DNA from 3 places in the Peribacillus sp. NPDC046944 genome. Region 3 is predicted to be linked to each of the others. Evidence: riboswitches for the same ligand, from Rfam matches in the RefSeq annotation. Region 3 holds a riboswitch; each other region holds the start of a gene.
What was found. A riboswitch is a leader RNA that binds a small molecule or an ion and turns the genes downstream of it on or off. The one in region 3 is predicted to bind S-adenosylmethionine.

Region 1 (5,885 bases), on a different contig from region 3:
ATTCCTCCACTCACTTAGTTGAGCACCAAATAACTACAAGGTTGCGTTTTAGCTTCAAAATATTGGTAGAGCCTTATAATATTATAGTATCTCAGCTACATAATTAAAGATACCCTTAAATACCGACATTTTCCAACATTATTATATATTACCAATAAATAAATAGGAATATTGAATTATAAATTGGTCCATTTTATAAAGGTATTTATTCACAGGGTAATAGAATATTAGAAAGAGACATAACCTGGATTAAGATGTGTGGTTATATTGGGCTATCAAGAGGTATAAAAAAAGACCTCGAAATAGTATCGAGGTCCCTTTTGTCCATAATTTAGATTCTATTTGAATTCCTTTTTACTGGATTCTTCCACGTAATCGGTTGGTTCACCCCAGCATTCAACATTTTTCAATCCCTTAATGTTACTTACATGGAAAACGGGATTCTTGCCATCTTTCTTTTGCTTTTGATAATCAGCAAGTGCGGCGAAAGCTATTTTCCCTAGCAAGGCTATGGCTATCAGGTTTATGATGGCCATTGATCCCATCAACAAATCTGCTAGATTCCATACAAACTCGAGCGAAGCCATTGATCCGAATATGACCATTCCAACGACTGCTGCACGATAAATATTTATCCAAACTTTCTTTTCATTAATAAAACTGATATTGGATTCTCCATAATAGTAGTTTCCAACAATCGAACTAAACGCAAATAATAGGACAATAATGGCAAGAAAAATCCCAGCCCAAGATCCTAAACTCTCGCTAAGAGCATTCTGCGTAAGAACAATTCCATCCGTTTCCTTTGATGAATATAGGCCGGAAAACAAGATGATAAAGGCCGTCGAGCTACATATGATGAGCGTATCAACAAAAACGCCTAGTGACTGGATTAGACCTTGTTTTACCGGATGGGTGACATCTGCTGTAGCACCCGCATTAGGTGCGCTCCCCATTCCAGCCTCATTTGAGAACAAGCCACGCTTGATTCCGTTCATCATGGCTGCACCCAGTGCACCACTAGCAATCTCCCTTAATCCATCGAATGCACTTTCAAAGATTAAAGCAAGAACACTAGGTAACTCGGTTATATTTAATATGATGACAACTAAAGCTACTAACACATAAGCTCCTGCCATGATTGGCACGATGACTTCAGACACTTTAGCAACCATCTTAATTCCGCCAAAAATGATAACAGCCGTTATGATAGCCAAAATAAGTGCAGTAATCCATTTATCGACCCCAAAAGATGCTTGGAATGCGCTTGTAATCGTATTGGCCTGTACAGAATTGAAAGCAAGTCCAAAAGTCAATGAAATCAAAACAGCAAACGTGATACCCATCCAACGTGCATTTAATGCTTTTTCCATATAATAAGCTGGACCACCACGGAATGCTTCTCCGTCTTTGACCTTGTAAATTTGAGCAAGTGTACTTTCAATGAAAGCAGAAGCAGATCCGATCAATGCGATTAACCACATCCAGAAAACTGCTCCCGGACCACCAGTTGTTATGGCTATAGCCACACCTGCCAGATTCCCCGTTCCTACCCGGGAAGCCGTGCTGATACAAAAGGCCTGAAACGATGATACACCTTTCTTATCTGCTGTAGCACCTTCTCCTAATAACCTAATCATTTCTTTCACCATTCTAAATTGTACGAATTTAGTCCGAAAAGAAAAATAAATGCCCATTCCAATTAATAATATAATCAGTATAGATGACCATAATAAATCATTTGTTTCAGTAATAAACTTTTCTACTATCTCCATTTTTAAACGAACCCACCTCTAATTATTTCAATACAATACCTTTAGAGTTCCCGCTTTTACAAAATAGTAAACACTTAAGAATAAAAATGACTCCGTATATTGTATGTAATTATACTATTTTAATATTATTGAAGGAGGTTATTAGTTTTTTGGAATATTAAAGAATTAAAGATTTCGTCTACACTTTCCATTCGAAGTCACTTACCTTACCCTAAAAAAGCCCTGGAGACAATGCTCCAGGGCAACATTCATGATTCATCGATACTCTTCCAACCATACTATTTTTATTTCTTCTTAGAGAACCGGGGAAAACCTATTAAAATGGCTATGATTCCTGAAATCCCGATCAAGACTGGATAGAAAGAATAGGGTAGGATACTGATAGGAGAGATGTGTGCAACACCGGCAGCTAAAAGTAGTTGTGCCCCGTATGGCAATAATCCTTGAATACTACAAGCGAAAACATCGAGCAAGCTGGCAGATTTCCGGGGATCAATTTCATACTTTTCGGCAATGTTTTTTGCGAGTGGACCAGCAATGATGATGGATATGGTATTATTTGCCGTTGAAAGATTCGTTAAAGCAACCAATCCCGCGATGCTGAACTCTGCACTTTTTTTTGATTTGCTCTTTCTCGTCACGAGGTTCAGTAGATAATCGATGCCACCGTTATGTTTGATAACCGAAACCATGCCTGCAATCAAGATTGCTAAGAAGGAGATTTCATACATCCCAGCCATTCCATCTCCTGCTTTTTGAATAACCTCCATTGCATGATAACTACCATCCGCTAAACCGATGATTCCAGCAAAGACAATGCCGATAGAGAGAACCAAGAATACATTGATTCCCGCTAATGCTGCCACTAGAACACAAAGGTAAGGTAGAATTTTGACCCAACTGTAGGCTTCTCCAGAGATTGTAGCTTGTTCACCCATTGTCAGAAAACCAAGGATAACACATGTAATTATCGCAGCAGGTAAAACAATAAAAAAGTTCACTTTGAATTTGTCTTTCATTTTCGTTCCCTGTATACGTACAGCTGCTATAGTCGTATCCGAAATGAAAGAAAGATTATCACCGAACATGGCGCCACCAATGACCGCAGCCATGGAAAGGGCAACTGAAATATCGGTTTGTCCACTAATTCCTACTCCAATTGGTGCTAAAGCTACTATCGTTCCCATACTTGTCCCCATAGATAATGAGATAAAACAGGCGATAATAAATAACCCCACCATTAATAGATTTTGCGGAACGATCGAAAGTGCTAGATTCACCGTAGACGCTACGGCTCCCATCCCATTTGCCACTTCCGAAAAAGCCCCAGCCAATAGGAATATGACAACCATCAACATAATATTTGAATCCCCGGCACCTTTACAAAAGATTTCTACTTTGTGATTGAATGATTCCTTTCGATTCATTGCCAGTGCCGCAGCAGATGCAATGGCAATGGCAACAATCACTGGAAATGTGTAAAAATCTTTTGTAATAACACCTGAACCTATAAATAATATCAAAAAAACGATAAACGGCGTTAAAGCCCATGGATTCCCTTTATTGTCTAAACTCATGATGTACACCTCTTTATTATTTTTGCATGGTAATGGATACTCTTTTTGGACTCTCTAAATTTTCCGGCATCCCTTCATTTTAATATGGGCTTGATTATAAAATCAGTAACATACCATCAAGAACAGATTCCTATCCTATGAGTACAAAAAGACCTCTTCCGTTTTATTACAAGAAGAGGTCTTTTAATCTATAAACACTCCTCTTATCTTTCAGGTCGATCGCCTGCTGGATTTGGCACAGCACTCTAAATAAGTCTGCTGCCGAGACATCTTCGGGCCAGTCCCTCAGTCTCTCTTGATAAGAAGTAAGAAATATTCATTTTTTCAAAGCAAATATAAGAGTACAGCATTTTAAGAGTTTTCGCAAGGTAAAGTATTAAAGATTTTTATAAACTTATTGAATGCATTAGTTTTTAGTCTTCGGGGCGTAAAGGTAGCTAGTGTGAAAGCACATGACACTTCACTCTTCTACACTGATGGGTACTACTTTCCCATCTTCTACCGCTCCTACAACGACTTTTGCTGCGAATCCACCATTTTCGTCAATCGAAGGTATATTATAAATTTTCTGTTCAGGTGCCGTATTTGTCAGCCCATCCTGCATATGTTCACGGATGGCTTTCACATCATCGACTGTTCCTGCCGCTTTCATTGCCTCCACAAAGGCATACATAGCAATGTAATTCAACCCCACTTCAGAACTAGCATCTTCCTTATAAATTTTTTTATATTTATCAATGAATGCCGGTGCTGCTTCTTCATTGGAGTTGATAAGCGGAAGAACACCTATCGAACCTTCCAATGTTTCGTATGAACCGGCAATAGGCTTCATTTGATCCAGTTTCGCCTGGTCCATAATAATGAAACCGCCTTTAAAACCTAGTTCTCTTGCTTGTTTTGCAACCTTGGCCGTAGGCTCTGACGCCCCACCGATGAAAAGGACATCAGGCTTTTCTTTTAGAGCATTTGTAACAGTCGTGAAGAAATCCGTTTCTTTAGAAAAATCAATTGAGGCATTATAGACGACTTTACCACCTTGTTTTTCCCAATGAGGAAGTAGGTTTTCCGCCCAGTCTTTCCCGTACTGGGAAGATGGTGGCAATGCCGCAATCTTTTTGCCGAAGTTTTCCATTGCATACGTAGAAAACGGTTCAATATACCCTTCATAATTTGGCGGGATCCTCACTGTTAATGAATTTCCGCTTTCCGTGATAGCTGGTTCACTCGAATAGGCACCGATGATGAAATTCTCTTTTTCGTTAAAAACCTGTAGGGCGAGTATCCCTCCGCTATGAGGAGTGAAAATAATCGGAGTTTTATATTCCTGGATTAAACGTTTAGCATTTGAACCCGTTTCATTCGGTAAGTACTTATCATCCAACGAAACCAGGTTGAGCGTATATTTTTCCCCTTCCACTTCGAATCCACCGGCATCGTTTATTTCATTTACAGCCATCTCCATACCATTTAACGTTCGTTTTCCATATAAGGCTGCTGCTCCACTCAAAGGGCCGCTAAAACCGATATTGACAACATTCTTCCCTTTACTGGCCTTTCCTCCCCCACTTGATGCAGGGCTGTCTCCCTTGTTACACCCCACTAGTGCCGTTAGGACGAGTAATAGCATTACAAAGAATACACTCAACTTTTTCATAAAAATCCCCCATTCATTTTTAAACTCTTATGCTCCGATATAGGCTTTCCGTACTTCATCGTTAGACAATAATTCTTTTGCGGTCCCTTCAACGACAATTTCCCCATTTTCAAAAACATATCCTTTATCTGCAATGCTAAGAGCAGCATTCGCATTCTGTTCGGCTAGTAGAACGGTTATTCCTTCCCGGTTTATTTCTTCGATGACTTGGAACATCTGTTCAACAATCAAAGGAGCGAGGCCCACAGAAGGTTCATCTAGCATCAAAAGCTTCGGTTTAGACATCAAAGCCCTGCCAATGGCCAGCATCTGTTGTTGTCCACCACTCAGGCTTCCGGCTTCATCATGGAGTTTTTCTTTTAAAATAGGAAATAAATGATAGACATTTTCCAACGAGGACTTGATTTCCATCTTTTTTTTTCGATGTACGTAAGCTCCCATCTTCAAGTTTTCCTGGACAGTCATCTGAGGAAACAGTTTCCGCCCTTCTGCACATTGCACGATTCCAGCTTGGACATTCTTATCCGGAGCCCTACCTCCGATAGCCAGTTCCTCAAAATGAATTTCACCCTGAGCCAGCTTGCTTATGCCGCTGATAGAACGGAATGTCGTGCTTTTACCTGCTCCATTCGCCCCCAATAGAACGACAATTTCTCCCTTTTCCACTTCAATATTCACTTGCTTAATCGCAGTGAAGCTCCCATAACATACAGTAACATCAGTTAACTTAAGCACTAGCACTACCTCCTAAATAGGCTTTAATAACCGCCTCATTCCCCCTGATTTCTTTTGGAGTGCCCTCAGCAATTTTTTCCCCGTAATTCAGGACCATGATATGGTCAGCTAAGTTCATGATCATATGCATCTTGTGCTCGATCA
Region 2 (5,885 bases), on a different contig from region 3:
GTCACTTTTCTTTAGGCCGTATTTGTTTACAAGTAAATCCACTGAGCGAGTAGCTACTTCTATTTTTCGTTCGGCGTCTACCGCCATACCAATTTCATCAATCGTTCCTACTACGACAGCCGCACCGTATTGATGAATAAGTGGAACGATTTTTTCAAACCTTTCTTCACCATCTTCGAGATTGATTGAGTTTATGATGGACTTCCCTTGGGAATGTTTCAAGGCTTGTTCAAGAACGGCTTCATCAGTTGTATCGATGACTAAAGGGACCTTAACCTTTTTGACGACCTCTTCAATGAATTCTTTCATGTCACCGAACTCATCTCCATCAGGGTCTGCCAGACAGATATCAATGACATGCGCACCTTTCTTAACTTGTGCCCGGGCAATCTCCGCTGCTGGTTCGTATTTCTTGGCACGAATCAATTCCTTGAATTTACGAGATCCAATGACATTCGTTCGCTCTCCGACAAACAGGGGTCGCATTGAGTCGTCATAAATAAGCGGCTCGATGCCAGATACGGCATGACCATGTGCAGCCTCAGGTAATTTCCGTGGTTGAATATCTTTAAGTACTCTTGAGAGCTCTTTAATGTGTTCAGGAGTGGTACCACAACAGCCACCAATGATATTGACCCAGCCTTTTTCTGCAAATTGTTTCATTTTCTCGGCTAGGGAAGTGGGAGATTCATGGTAATGCCCCTCTTCATCAGGCAATCCTGCATTTGGATAACAGCTAATCGCATTGTCGGATAGATCTGCTAGAGTACGGATATGGTCAATCATAAACTCTGGGCCTGTCGCACAGTTCAAACCGACAGCCAGAGGGTTCATATGCTCTACCGATAAATAAAATGCCTCTATGGACTGACCGGCTAACGTCGTTCCCATCGGCTCGATTGTTCCTGAAATCATTATCGGTACTTCCTTGCCAGTTTTAGCGATGGCCGATCTAATTCCAGAAAAGGCCGCCTTTACATTGAGCATATCTTGACAGGTTTCCACGAGTAATAAGTCTACCCCACCGTCTATAAGGCCAAGTGCCTGTTCCTCATATGAATCGGTCAATATATCGAAAGTCGTTCCACCTGTAACAGATAAAGTTTTTGTCGTTGGTCCCATGGAACCCGCTACATACCTGGGCCAATTATCACTTGAATATTTTTCACATGCTTTTACGGCAAGCTCTGCCGATACTTTATTAAGTTCATATGCAAGCGTGCTTAATTGATATTCTTCCAGCACTAAGCTTGTGGCACCAAAGGTATTAGTCTCTATAATATCGGCACCTGCCGCTAAATATTTTTCATGGATGGTTTGAATGATTTCAGGACGGGTTAACGATAAATACTCATTACACCCTTCGTATTGTTCTCCACCGAAATCCTCGGCCGTTAAATCTTCAGCTTGAATCATGGTGCCCATTGCTCCATCAAGAAGAAGAATCTTTGATTGTAATTGCACGTTAATTTCCCTTTTACTCATGTCCTGCCACCTCAGATGTTTGTTTACGATCATGATTCTTAATATATGTAGTAAGTTCCGCTGTCATTTCATAGCGTAAGAAAGGCGTTATTAAGTAAATTCCCTTGAACCTCTCTTGGGCTGCGTCTACCAATTCCCTTGCTATATTTATAGCTTCAATCCTTGATTTTACTGGATCAGCTCCCGCTGAGGCCATTGCTTTCCGTACACTGTCAGGTAATTTAATCCCCGGTATTTCATTATGGATGAATTCGGCATTCCTCGTACTGGTAAGGGGCATTATCCCCATGAAAATCGGTGTTTCCAAATGTTTTGTCGCCTGATAGACTTCTTCTATTTGTTCTACTGAATAAACTGGCTGTGTCAAAAACGAATGAGCACCGCAAGCGATTTTCTTTTCCATTCTCTGAACAGCCTTATCGAGATATTTCACATTTGGATTAAAAGCTGCGGAAATCTTGAAATTAGCCCGTTTCCCTAGACTTTGTCCGGAATAGGAGTAGCCCTCATTGAATTGCTTAACCAGACTTATCAAATCGAATGAAGATAAATCATAGACAGACGTTGCCCCCGGGAAATCACCAATCTTAGAAGGATCCCCAGTGATAACTAAAACTTCATCCAGCCCGACCGTATGCAATCCCATTAAATGGGATTGTAACCCAATAAGATTTCGGTCCCTGCACGTAATATGGACCATCGGATTCACCCCTAATTCAGCCTTTAATAAATTGGCTAAGGTCGAATTCGATATCCTTGGTGAAGCAAGTGAATTATCAGCTAAAGTAATGGAATCCACCCCAGCTTTTTTCAAGGCTTCAGCTCCTGCCATAAACGTTTCGATTCCTAACTTTTTCGGTGGATCAAGCTCAACTAGGATCGTTCTATCCGTTTTTGCCTTTTCATGAAGAGCTAATTCTTGTTTTTGGTTATTCACTTCAATAATTTCTATATGTCGAGCTTTCGTAATTTTTTCCTTGACTGGCGCTAAAGTGCCAATCATTTCGTTCACAGCTTGTATATGTAGTGGTGTCGTACCACAGCAACCCCCTATAATGGTTGCTCCTTGTTTTCGTAATTCGAGTGCACTTGAACCGAAATATTCTGGTTCCGCTTTATAGACCAGTCTCCCATCCACATAATCTGGAAGACTTGCATTAGGATAGATGGCAATCGACGCCTGCATAGGCAATTTCACTTCTTCCAGTGCCCTTATCATATGATGGGGGCCCAGACGGCAATTCACCCCAACGACATCTGCACCTAGGTACTCTAGCTTTTGAAAAGCTTCATTCAAATGAAATCCATTTTGAAGATTTCCAAGTTCATGCATCGATACATTTGCAATAATCGGCAGGTCCGTTTCCTTTTTAGCAATTTGAAGCACCGTTTCAAGCTCTTCAAAATCATAGAATGTTTCAAGAAGAATTCCATCGGGATCTTCCAGGAGCAAACTGTATAATTGTTCTCGAAAACCCCGTTTTATTTCTTCTATACTTAAATCCGATTTACGTATACTACGCTGGGCCCCAATTGTACCAAAAACATAAGCCTTCCCTTTCGCTACTTGTTTAGCAAGGCTGACTCCTTGGCGATTGATCCGACTGACTTCTTCCTCCAGCCCATACCGTTTCAATTTATTGAAATTGGCACCATATGTATTGGTTTGCAGAATATCTGCACCCGCTTCTAAATAGGCCCTATGTATAGACTCAATTTTATCAGGATTGGTGCAATTTATTTCCTCATAACATTGATCGATTCCATAGGAGTACAACAACGTACCCATCGCGCCGTCTCCAACTAGCATTCTTTCCTTCAATTCACTACGAAAATCCAATTAGTACACCCTCTCTTAAAAACACTATGGTTTTTGTCGGTTTCTATGAGTGTGAGAGTAAAGAAAAAAAACCTTCTCAAAGAAGAAGGCTTTTTTCGAAACATTCTCCTCATCTATCAAGCTCTGCTTGCTGGATTTAGCACCTTTGCCTAGGCTGGTTGCTGAGGTTTCATCGGGCCAGTCCCTTCACCTCTCTCGATAAGATTTATTAAGTTTAATTTTCTAAACATTTCAAAATTTATTTATATTTAATTTACATGAATCATCTGATAATTTCAAGAGTATATTTATCATTTTTTCATTTTCTTCAGACTTTTTAACGATACATCCTTTTAGAAAGCAAGGCTCCCCATTTTTCCGACAAGGATTCAATGGAAAGCAAGGACATTGCCCCCTCCTCCCCATCACGCTTATGAAGGATGACATCCGTTGCATAAAGTACCGTAACCTTATCTTGAAGCCGATCCAATAACACGATATCATCTTGTTGGCCAATTACCCCTTCTTGTATAACCCTAGCAAAATAGCCAGTTAGATTAGTGTCCATCACCAATTTCAAAAACTCTGGCTCTTTGTTAAAGTGGGAGATGGTCGAGCAAGGAATACGCCCCTGTGTAATCTGAATAACGGTCCCGCCAATGCGATAGATATCGCCTATAAACGTTTGACGTTCAGTCATTCCAGCAATCGTCAAATTCTCCCCAAATGCAGGGATGGAAAGCTGCTTATTGAATGTTCGATTCCATAAATCATAATGCTCAAAGGGATAAAAACATAGAGCACGGTCAGGCCCTCCATGGAACTTTCTGTTACCCACTCCATCCCTATCAATCCCTGATTTTGTTACGGTGATATAGTCGATGGCCTTCTTATCCATTGCCGTTTTGATCTTTACCCCCGAAAGCTCCTCCTCTTTTGGCATCCCAATTTGAAGAGACATGATTTTACGATTTTCCATTGGACATCTTCCATTTCTTTTAAATTTCCAGATTGCAATAAAGAAACATTCTTTATATTCAATCTATTCAATTATTTGATTATACCAAAAAAAAGCAATAACCTCTTTACTAGGTATAAAATTCGATGTGAAAAGAGAATGATATAAAAATAATCCCTTTGTTTTAGTAATTTAGTTGCTATTTCCAAATTAATTATGATAGAATATGAACACAATATATAGTCGAAAAAGACAATCCGTCGCCTATATGTTGATTCACGATTAATTTCCTCATTGTCGCTCTTTAGGGGGCGAATTTTTTTGTCTCCTTTTAAAAAGGGTGGAAAACTGTAGATCCTTACTAATTATTTATACCTAACAAGTAACTACCAAATTGAACAGGCGACCTTCTTTTAATGAAAATTTATAGGTGCGATCATTACTTTCCTCACAGTACACCACTTTTTTGATAATTTTGGTGATTTTCTTATGCCTTCATTTTCCCCTTAGCTTCTATTTTTTCGCCCCTTATATTCCAGGTATCGTAACAGCCATGCCGATATCGTTAGCCAAGCAGCTCCGGCAACAAAACCTGCCACAACATCGCTCGGGTAATGCACCCCTAGATAAATGCGGCTCCATCCAATGACCAATGAAGCCAAAAAAGCCAAAAACCATATAATGCCGTTCATATATTTACTTTTGACGATTCGTAAACATACAACTGCAATGCTTCCGTAAACGATAACCGAAGCCATAGAGTGACCACTAGGAAAACTATATCCGGAAACGGATAATAATGGAGCGATATCGGGTCTTTCCCTTTGAAAAAGATATTTTAGCCCCCAATTAAATACCCCACCCATTGCTGAAGTGATTATTAAGTATAAAGCAAGCTGTTTTCTTCTGTATAAGGCCAAAATCAAGGCAAATATACCAATTAGTACGACTATCCATGTCACCGACCCAAAAAATGTGAGCGTAGTCACAAAGCTGATAAATTGTTCACTAAAGGGCACTTGGATGAAATTGATAAGGACTTTATCAAATTCGATTAACTCCCCTTCCTTCAGTTCTTCCACAATTTCAATAAAAATGAAAAAATAAACTAGGATTAAACCAGCCATCATGGCAATATAAAGAAGTTTTTTTGAAATATGTATGCTAAAAAAGTTATGCATTCTCGGACACCACCTTTTCCCTCATTTACCACGCTACCTCTAGGATAAAACAAAAAAAGCCTAAGCGATAGATTTCGCTCAGGCTTTTTTTACGCTTGTTTCTTTTTAGGCTCCGCTCTTTTGCGTGTCGTCTTTTTCTTTACAACCATTTTCTCCGGCTTCGTCCTGTCAATGGACGCTTGTAAAGCTGCCATTAAATCCGTCACATTATTGGCCACGGGTTCTTTAGATTTTGCTGTAATGGTTTTCTCGCCAGTTTTCTTTGATTCAATCAATTCAAGCAAAGCTGTTCGATAATCATCTTTGTATTTAGTCGGATCAAACGTCGATGTCAACTGATCAATTAATAATATGGCCGTATCGATTTCTTTTTTTGCAATGGCATCATTAGCAGGAATATTAGGAACGTCGGTTGCAGAACGAACCTCATCAGGGTAATGAA
Region 3 (5,885 bases):
CAGCACGATATACTCTGGTGAAATATGCACATCAATGTCTTCTTCACCTGACTTCTTTTCTATTAAACTTGCCATCATCTTTGCCGTAATGGGGATGGAAACCCCCTCCGTTGTAGCCTTATTTATTATATCCTTGAATTTATCAAACATGGTTTCCCTCCCTTGCCCTATGCAAAAAACTCCGTTGAATCATCTTATTCAAGATTGGGTAATTGCGGAACGACCCATTACCTCCCCTTCACTCCCTCTTACCATATTATCTGCCCTGTTCTAACAGGTGACCACCTTTAAATAAAAAAACGCCACTCGGGATGAGCGGCAGTTAACGTCTTATTTTTTCTTCTTCAATTCGACTAGTTCACTGGTTTTTTCACCATTGACGAAGGCTTTGATCAGGCCCACATTTTTCGCGTAATATCTAGTAGAACCATCACTTTCCTTTACTTCCACAACCTTATTGAAGGTCCCTGCTGGTGTTTTGACGGTCTTACTCATCGATGTAACCTTAGCGATATACGTATTACTTCCATCCCAGCTTTCCCATTTAGCTCCGACCTTTAGCGGGTAACCTAAAGCGATAAAATACTCTGATTCGGGCCAGCCAATATAATAACCCTCACTCGTTTCTTTTTCAATATCCGTCCAGCTCTCCCCGGCTCCCTTTACGTTCCAGATTGTCCAAACCTTATTGTACTTTGCCCCTGTGCTAGAGTAGGTATATTTTTTTCCATTACTTTTATAGACATACACTTTGGACGTATCCATTTTATAACTCGCCACTTTTTTCTTGAACTTTAGAAATTCCGTGGATACATAGGCTTTTTTCTTATTATAACGGATTTCGGACCATCCTGATTTTGTTTTGGAATAGACCGTTACTTTGGTTCCTTTTTTCAACGAGCCCACTTTTTTCGCCTTATCGGAAGCCTTCTCCCTGACATTCAAGTTGCTTGCTGTCACAGTGGCACTTGATGTACTCGCCGCATCGGCTGTCGCGGTGAACGGAATTGCTAGGCTACTAATGAAAAGAATAGTCATCATTATTTTGAATAATTTGCTTACATTCATACTTTATTCTCCCCCTGGTCTCTTACCTAAATACCTAGATATAATATAGGTATTTTATCATAAATAATTGAAAAATAAGGTTTATAAGTAAAATAAAAGCAATGAATATCTATTTCTTTATCTATTTAATAAAGACAGATGAATGAATGACCCCTCAAACAAAATAATATAAATTCTGTATTCGTCTTACAAACCCCCCTACAGCATTCAAACTCTGGTAAAATGAATTCACGCTAAAATGTCAACCGATAGAATAGGAGATTACATGATAAAAAAAGGACTTTCACTAACCGTTAGCCTCCTCTGCTTATGCGTCCTTGCTTCATGTTCAAATGATGGGTACCAGGATGCTTTGGACAAGGGGATTGAATATCTAGGAAAACGGGATTACCATCAGGCAGCCATCCAATTCGAATTGGCCTTAAAGGAGAAAAAAGGGGATGAGGATGCCTCCGCTTATCTAGATCAGGCAAATCATATGGATACGGCAGTCACTGCATATGAAGAAAAAGAATTTGATACTTCCCTTGAATCTCTAAATGCCGTCATTACGAATAAAAGCACGTTGAACACGTTGCAGACCGAAGCTAAAAAACTAAAAGAGGAAATCCTTGCTGATCAGGAAACAACTTCTTCGTTTGAAGACACGATGAAGCTGGTGAGAGAACTTATCGCAAAAGAAAGTTACAGTTTAGCACAAAAGAAATTACAACTTTTAGAAAAAAGCTTCGAGTCGGATGAATTGCTATCAAGCTATCAATCTGAGTTGACTAAACTTACAGAACAAGTCGATCTTGCCCTGAAAGACCAGGAAGAAACGCAACCAGAAGAAAAGAAAGTAAAGAAAACTGAAGATAAGAAAACCGTAGAAAAAGCCGACGGTCAAAAAACTGCGTACCAACTATATCAAAATGGCCGTTATGGGTTTTCCATGTATTATCCCAAAGGCTTAAATATGGACACCCCGCCAACCAATGGTGATGGAGCCAGGTTCTATAATGAGGAATTTGAAATTACCGCCTTTGCTAGCCATACGAATGTAATCAACGATGAAGAAACGATTGAAATGTATTATGAAGATGATCTGAAAAGTATCACAGAAGAAATCGCCTATCAGCGACTTACAGACGATTGGTATGTCATTTCCTACGAAGAAAATGGGAACGTTATCTATAAGAAATACTACTTTAATGATCAGGTCGGCACTACCTTTATCATTACCTATCCCGCTAGCGAACAGGAAAAGTACGGTCCAATCACCTCTCATATCGCAGAGACCTTCACCCCATCCACCAACTCATAACGGGGTGAGAATGATGCCATGAACCGTCGAGATACGCTTCGGTTTATGGCTCTTTCTATTTTCTTCTTCAACCGATGCGATGTCCAGCTTGCCTCTATAAAGAAGGTAAGTGGAATCGTTTAGACGTGTATTTATCCTGAGTAAAGTGGATGAAATGAATCCTAGCCATCATCAGATACCGCAGATTCTAGATTTAAAAGTTGAAGTACCCTTGAATTAGCCTCCTCATCAAAAGAAGCAGCCAGAGCTAAACGCCTGACTGCTTCTTTTATTTGGTTTCCTTTTATTCAAAATGCAATGTGTAGTCGTCTGCTTTAATCCATTTTAATTTCTTCGAGAAAACGTAGATTAGCACAAGGTTCAACACAATCGGAAGAATGAAGAAAATGATGACCATGATGGATATGTTACTGAAAATCCATCCGCCTTCCGCCAGTTTCATGTAGTTCAAGGGACCGACCAATCCCGATAAACCAAATCCAGCACTATATGGGGTCCCTTGTATGTTTAACAAACCTGCCAACGCACCAAGAATAGCTGACGTGATTAACATGGGAAACGCAATTTTCGGTTTCATGAAGAAATTCCTCATTTGAATCTTAGGGGAACCCAACACATGGGCTAAAGCCGTCCCTAATGAATTCGCTTTGTAGCTTGCAATGGCTAAGCCAACACCAGCTGCCACGATGCCTAGGTTGGCCGCACCAGATCCTATCCCTGAGAGCATAATGACCGTCGCTACCCCAACCGTTGAAATGGGCGATAAGATAATAAGACAGAAGATAACGGAAATAATGGCTCCCATCAAAATGGGTTGCAAGGACGTCACGTTAGCGATGCCGACTCCTAATAGTCCCGTAGCGGATTTTACGTATGGCAGAATGAAGTATCCAATCATGCCTGGTACCAAGATACTTAAAGTCGGCATCAAGAGAATCGCATACGCCTTTAATTTGTCGCCAATTAATTGCAGGAACAATACGGTCAATGCCGCGGTAATTCCGGTATTGATGACAACGCCAATCCCATTAAGGGCAAATAAACCGTCAGCCGTTTTCTGGATGGCACCACTTCCGACCATGGCCGCTATCCCGATACTGGCCGTTTGAATGGATGGTAGCTTGAACGAAATCCCGACCATCACCCCAATCATGACAGGTAACAAACTCATCACGAAAACGGTGATATCGAATATATGCTGTAACACGGGAAAATGTGGAATCAATAGTTTAAGTATTTCCCCTAACAAAGCATTCGGAATTAATGAAACGACAATCCCTATGCTCATCCCCGTTAATAATTTATTAAAAAAATCTCTCATCTGAATAATCCCCTATCTCGCTGTAATGTACACAATTATAAGAAATATTCTGACAATAGTCAAAGGATTTTTTTAATACTTCACCGCGAAAGTGTATAAAAGTATTTAAACTAAGAGAAACTCACTTTCTAATAACGCTTATATTCTAAATTATCTGTTTTCTATTGACCTTTATTAATACTACCTGTATAGTCGTAATTAATTGAATAGTTCATTTTCTTATCCAGAGAGGTGGAGGGACTGGCCCTTTGATACCTCAGCAACAGACTTTACTGTACTGTGCTAATTCCAGAAGTGTTCAACTTGAAGATAAGAAGAGAATATAAGCATTGCTGATTATACCTCTTCTTTTTTTAAAGAAGAGGTTTTTATATTTTAATAAGGAAAGTAGGAATCTACCATGTCTATCACTTTAACGAAAGCTCCATTCAAAGCCGACCACGTAGGAAGTCTATTAAGACCAGAAAGTATACATCTGGCAAGAAAGCAACGGAAAGAAGGAATCATTACCGCAGAACAATTACGCGACGTTGAAACGAAGGAAATCAAGCGTATCGTCGATAAGCAAATAGAAATCGGTTTAGAGGCAGTGACTGATGGGGAATTCAGACGCACCTGGTGGCACTTTGACTTCTTGGAACATTTAAATGGAATCGAAGGGTATGTCACGGAAAAAGGCCTCACCTTTGATGGAATTGAAACAGAACGTTATAACGTTCGGAATACAGGAAAAATTTCTTTCAACCCAGATCACCCCTTTATTAAAGACTTTATTGAGTTTAATGAAATCGTGGACGGACGGGCTGTGGCGAAACAAACCATCCCTAGCCCCAATCAATTATTTGCGGTAGGGGTCCATAATGAAGAAATCTATCCTGACATCGAAGACTATGCAAAAGATATTATCAAAGCCTATCAAGATGCTTTACAAGCCTTTTACGATGCCGGTGTACGTTATTTACAATTAGATGATGTATACATAGCCAGGCTTTCCGCTCCGGACTTCCAGTTCAAAGAGGGGAATTATACAAGGGAACAATTAATCGATTTAGCATTGCGCGTGATTAATGGGACGTTGGAGGGAAAACCAGAGGATTTGGTTGTCACGACTCACCTTTGTCGTGGAAATTACCAATCGACTTGGGCTTTTGAAGGCAGCTATGCCCGTATCGCCCCAACTCTATTGGCCAAGGAAAATGTAGATGGATTTTTCTTGGAATACGATGATCATCGTTCAGGGGATTTTAAACCATTAGAACACATTCCAAATGACGGCGCACAAGTCGTTCTTGGTGTGGTTACTTCGAAGAATGGCGAACTTGAAGATAAAGAAACCGTTAAATCACGTATTAAAGAAGCGGGACAATTCGTGCCACATGAACACTTGTGCTTAAGCCCTCAATGCGGATTCGCTTCCACACATCTTGGCAACAAGCTAACGGAAGATCAGCAATGGGAAAAGTTAAAGTTCGTTGTGGATGTCGCCAAAGAAGTCTGGGGATAAGAACAAAAAGGGACGAGCCTATGCTCGTCCCTTTATTCAACAACATCGATCGTCCTCATCCTCTTTCTTCCCTACTACATCATCTGTCACCTTATCATCGAGCTGGTTCTTCAATGTCAATTCTGCCGCCTTTCCATCACTTGGCGACCCATCGGAAAAATACATCGGAAATAAGGAAAAGAACATAATATAGAAAGAGAAATATATGAATTGATACCAGAGGACCGATTTCTCCAAGATCCCCTGATAAACCAAACTATATATCAACAACATGCTAATTAGGTTAAAGAGGGCTCCCCCTAGATAAATCAAACTATTCGTGAACTTATTATCATATTTTAATCCCTTGAACTCACAATGCCCATTCCAAAAGTAGTATTTTCTCACTTCTATATTGCAAAAGGAGAAAATCTTATCTCCACATCCGATCTTGATTTTTTTCTCCGTACCGCCAAATAGCGTGACAAAGAATAGATGCCCACCTAAATGAATGAGCGTGACAACCGGTAAAATCAGAAAAAAGGAAAAGAGAAATTTAGTGATATCAGACAAACCGAACATGCCAATCATCCCCCTTATTTGAGCTTGGTGTATACAGACAAGTCCTTATTCGAAGGATGATACTCTCTTACCCGGTGTGGATACGTTATAACTAGTAAATATTCACATGTCTTAAGTGACTCCCCTTT

Region 1: it holds a riboswitch for S-adenosylmethionine, as region 3 does, so the genes downstream of both, ACQKIC_RS15785 (Na+/H+ antiporter NhaC family protein) here and ACQKIC_RS20625 (5-methyltetrahydropteroyltriglutamate--homocysteine S-methyltransferase) in region 3, are expected to answer to the same signal.
Region 2: it holds a riboswitch for S-adenosylmethionine, as region 3 does, so the genes downstream of both, ACQKIC_RS12105 (bifunctional homocysteine S-methyltransferase/methylenetetrahydrofolate reductase) here and ACQKIC_RS20625 (5-methyltetrahydropteroyltriglutamate--homocysteine S-methyltransferase) in region 3, are expected to answer to the same signal.

The regions. Positions count from the first base shown of each region.
Region 1 covers NZ_JBNNML010000008.1:159,858-165,742, reverse strand. The annotation lists gene ACQKIC_RS15790 (alanine/glycine:cation symporter family protein) at 339-1,775, opposite strand; gene ACQKIC_RS15785 (Na+/H+ antiporter NhaC family protein) at 2,060-3,352, opposite strand; SAM riboswitch class I at 3,553-3,657, opposite strand; gene ACQKIC_RS15780 (ABC transporter substrate-binding protein) at 3,813-5,006, opposite strand; gene ACQKIC_RS15775 (ABC transporter ATP-binding protein) at 5,034-5,741, opposite strand; gene ACQKIC_RS15770 (ABC transporter ATP-binding protein) at 5,734-5,885, opposite strand, start outside.
Region 2 covers NZ_JBNNML010000005.1:342,695-348,579, forward strand. The annotation lists gene metH (methionine synthase) at 1-1,485, opposite strand, end outside; gene ACQKIC_RS12105 (bifunctional homocysteine S-methyltransferase/methylenetetrahydrofolate reductase) at 1,478-3,325, opposite strand; SAM riboswitch class I at 3,432-3,530, opposite strand; gene ACQKIC_RS12110 (MOSC domain-containing protein) at 3,642-4,283, opposite strand; gene ACQKIC_RS12115 (phosphatase PAP2 family protein) at 4,769-5,443, opposite strand; gene ACQKIC_RS12120 (Ku protein) at 5,533-5,885, opposite strand, start outside.
Region 3 covers NZ_JBNNML010000023.1:132-6,016, reverse strand. The annotation lists gene ACQKIC_RS20645 (hypothetical protein) at 1-150, opposite strand, end outside; gene ACQKIC_RS20640 (SH3 domain-containing protein) at 331-1,068, opposite strand; gene ACQKIC_RS20635 (hypothetical protein) at 1,334-2,371, shown strand; gene ACQKIC_RS20630 (PTS transporter subunit IIC) at 2,655-3,692, opposite strand; SAM riboswitch class I at 3,909-4,008, shown strand; gene ACQKIC_RS20625 (5-methyltetrahydropteroyltriglutamate--homocysteine S-methyltransferase) at 4,093-5,196, shown strand; gene ACQKIC_RS20620 (hypothetical protein) at 5,233-5,757, opposite strand.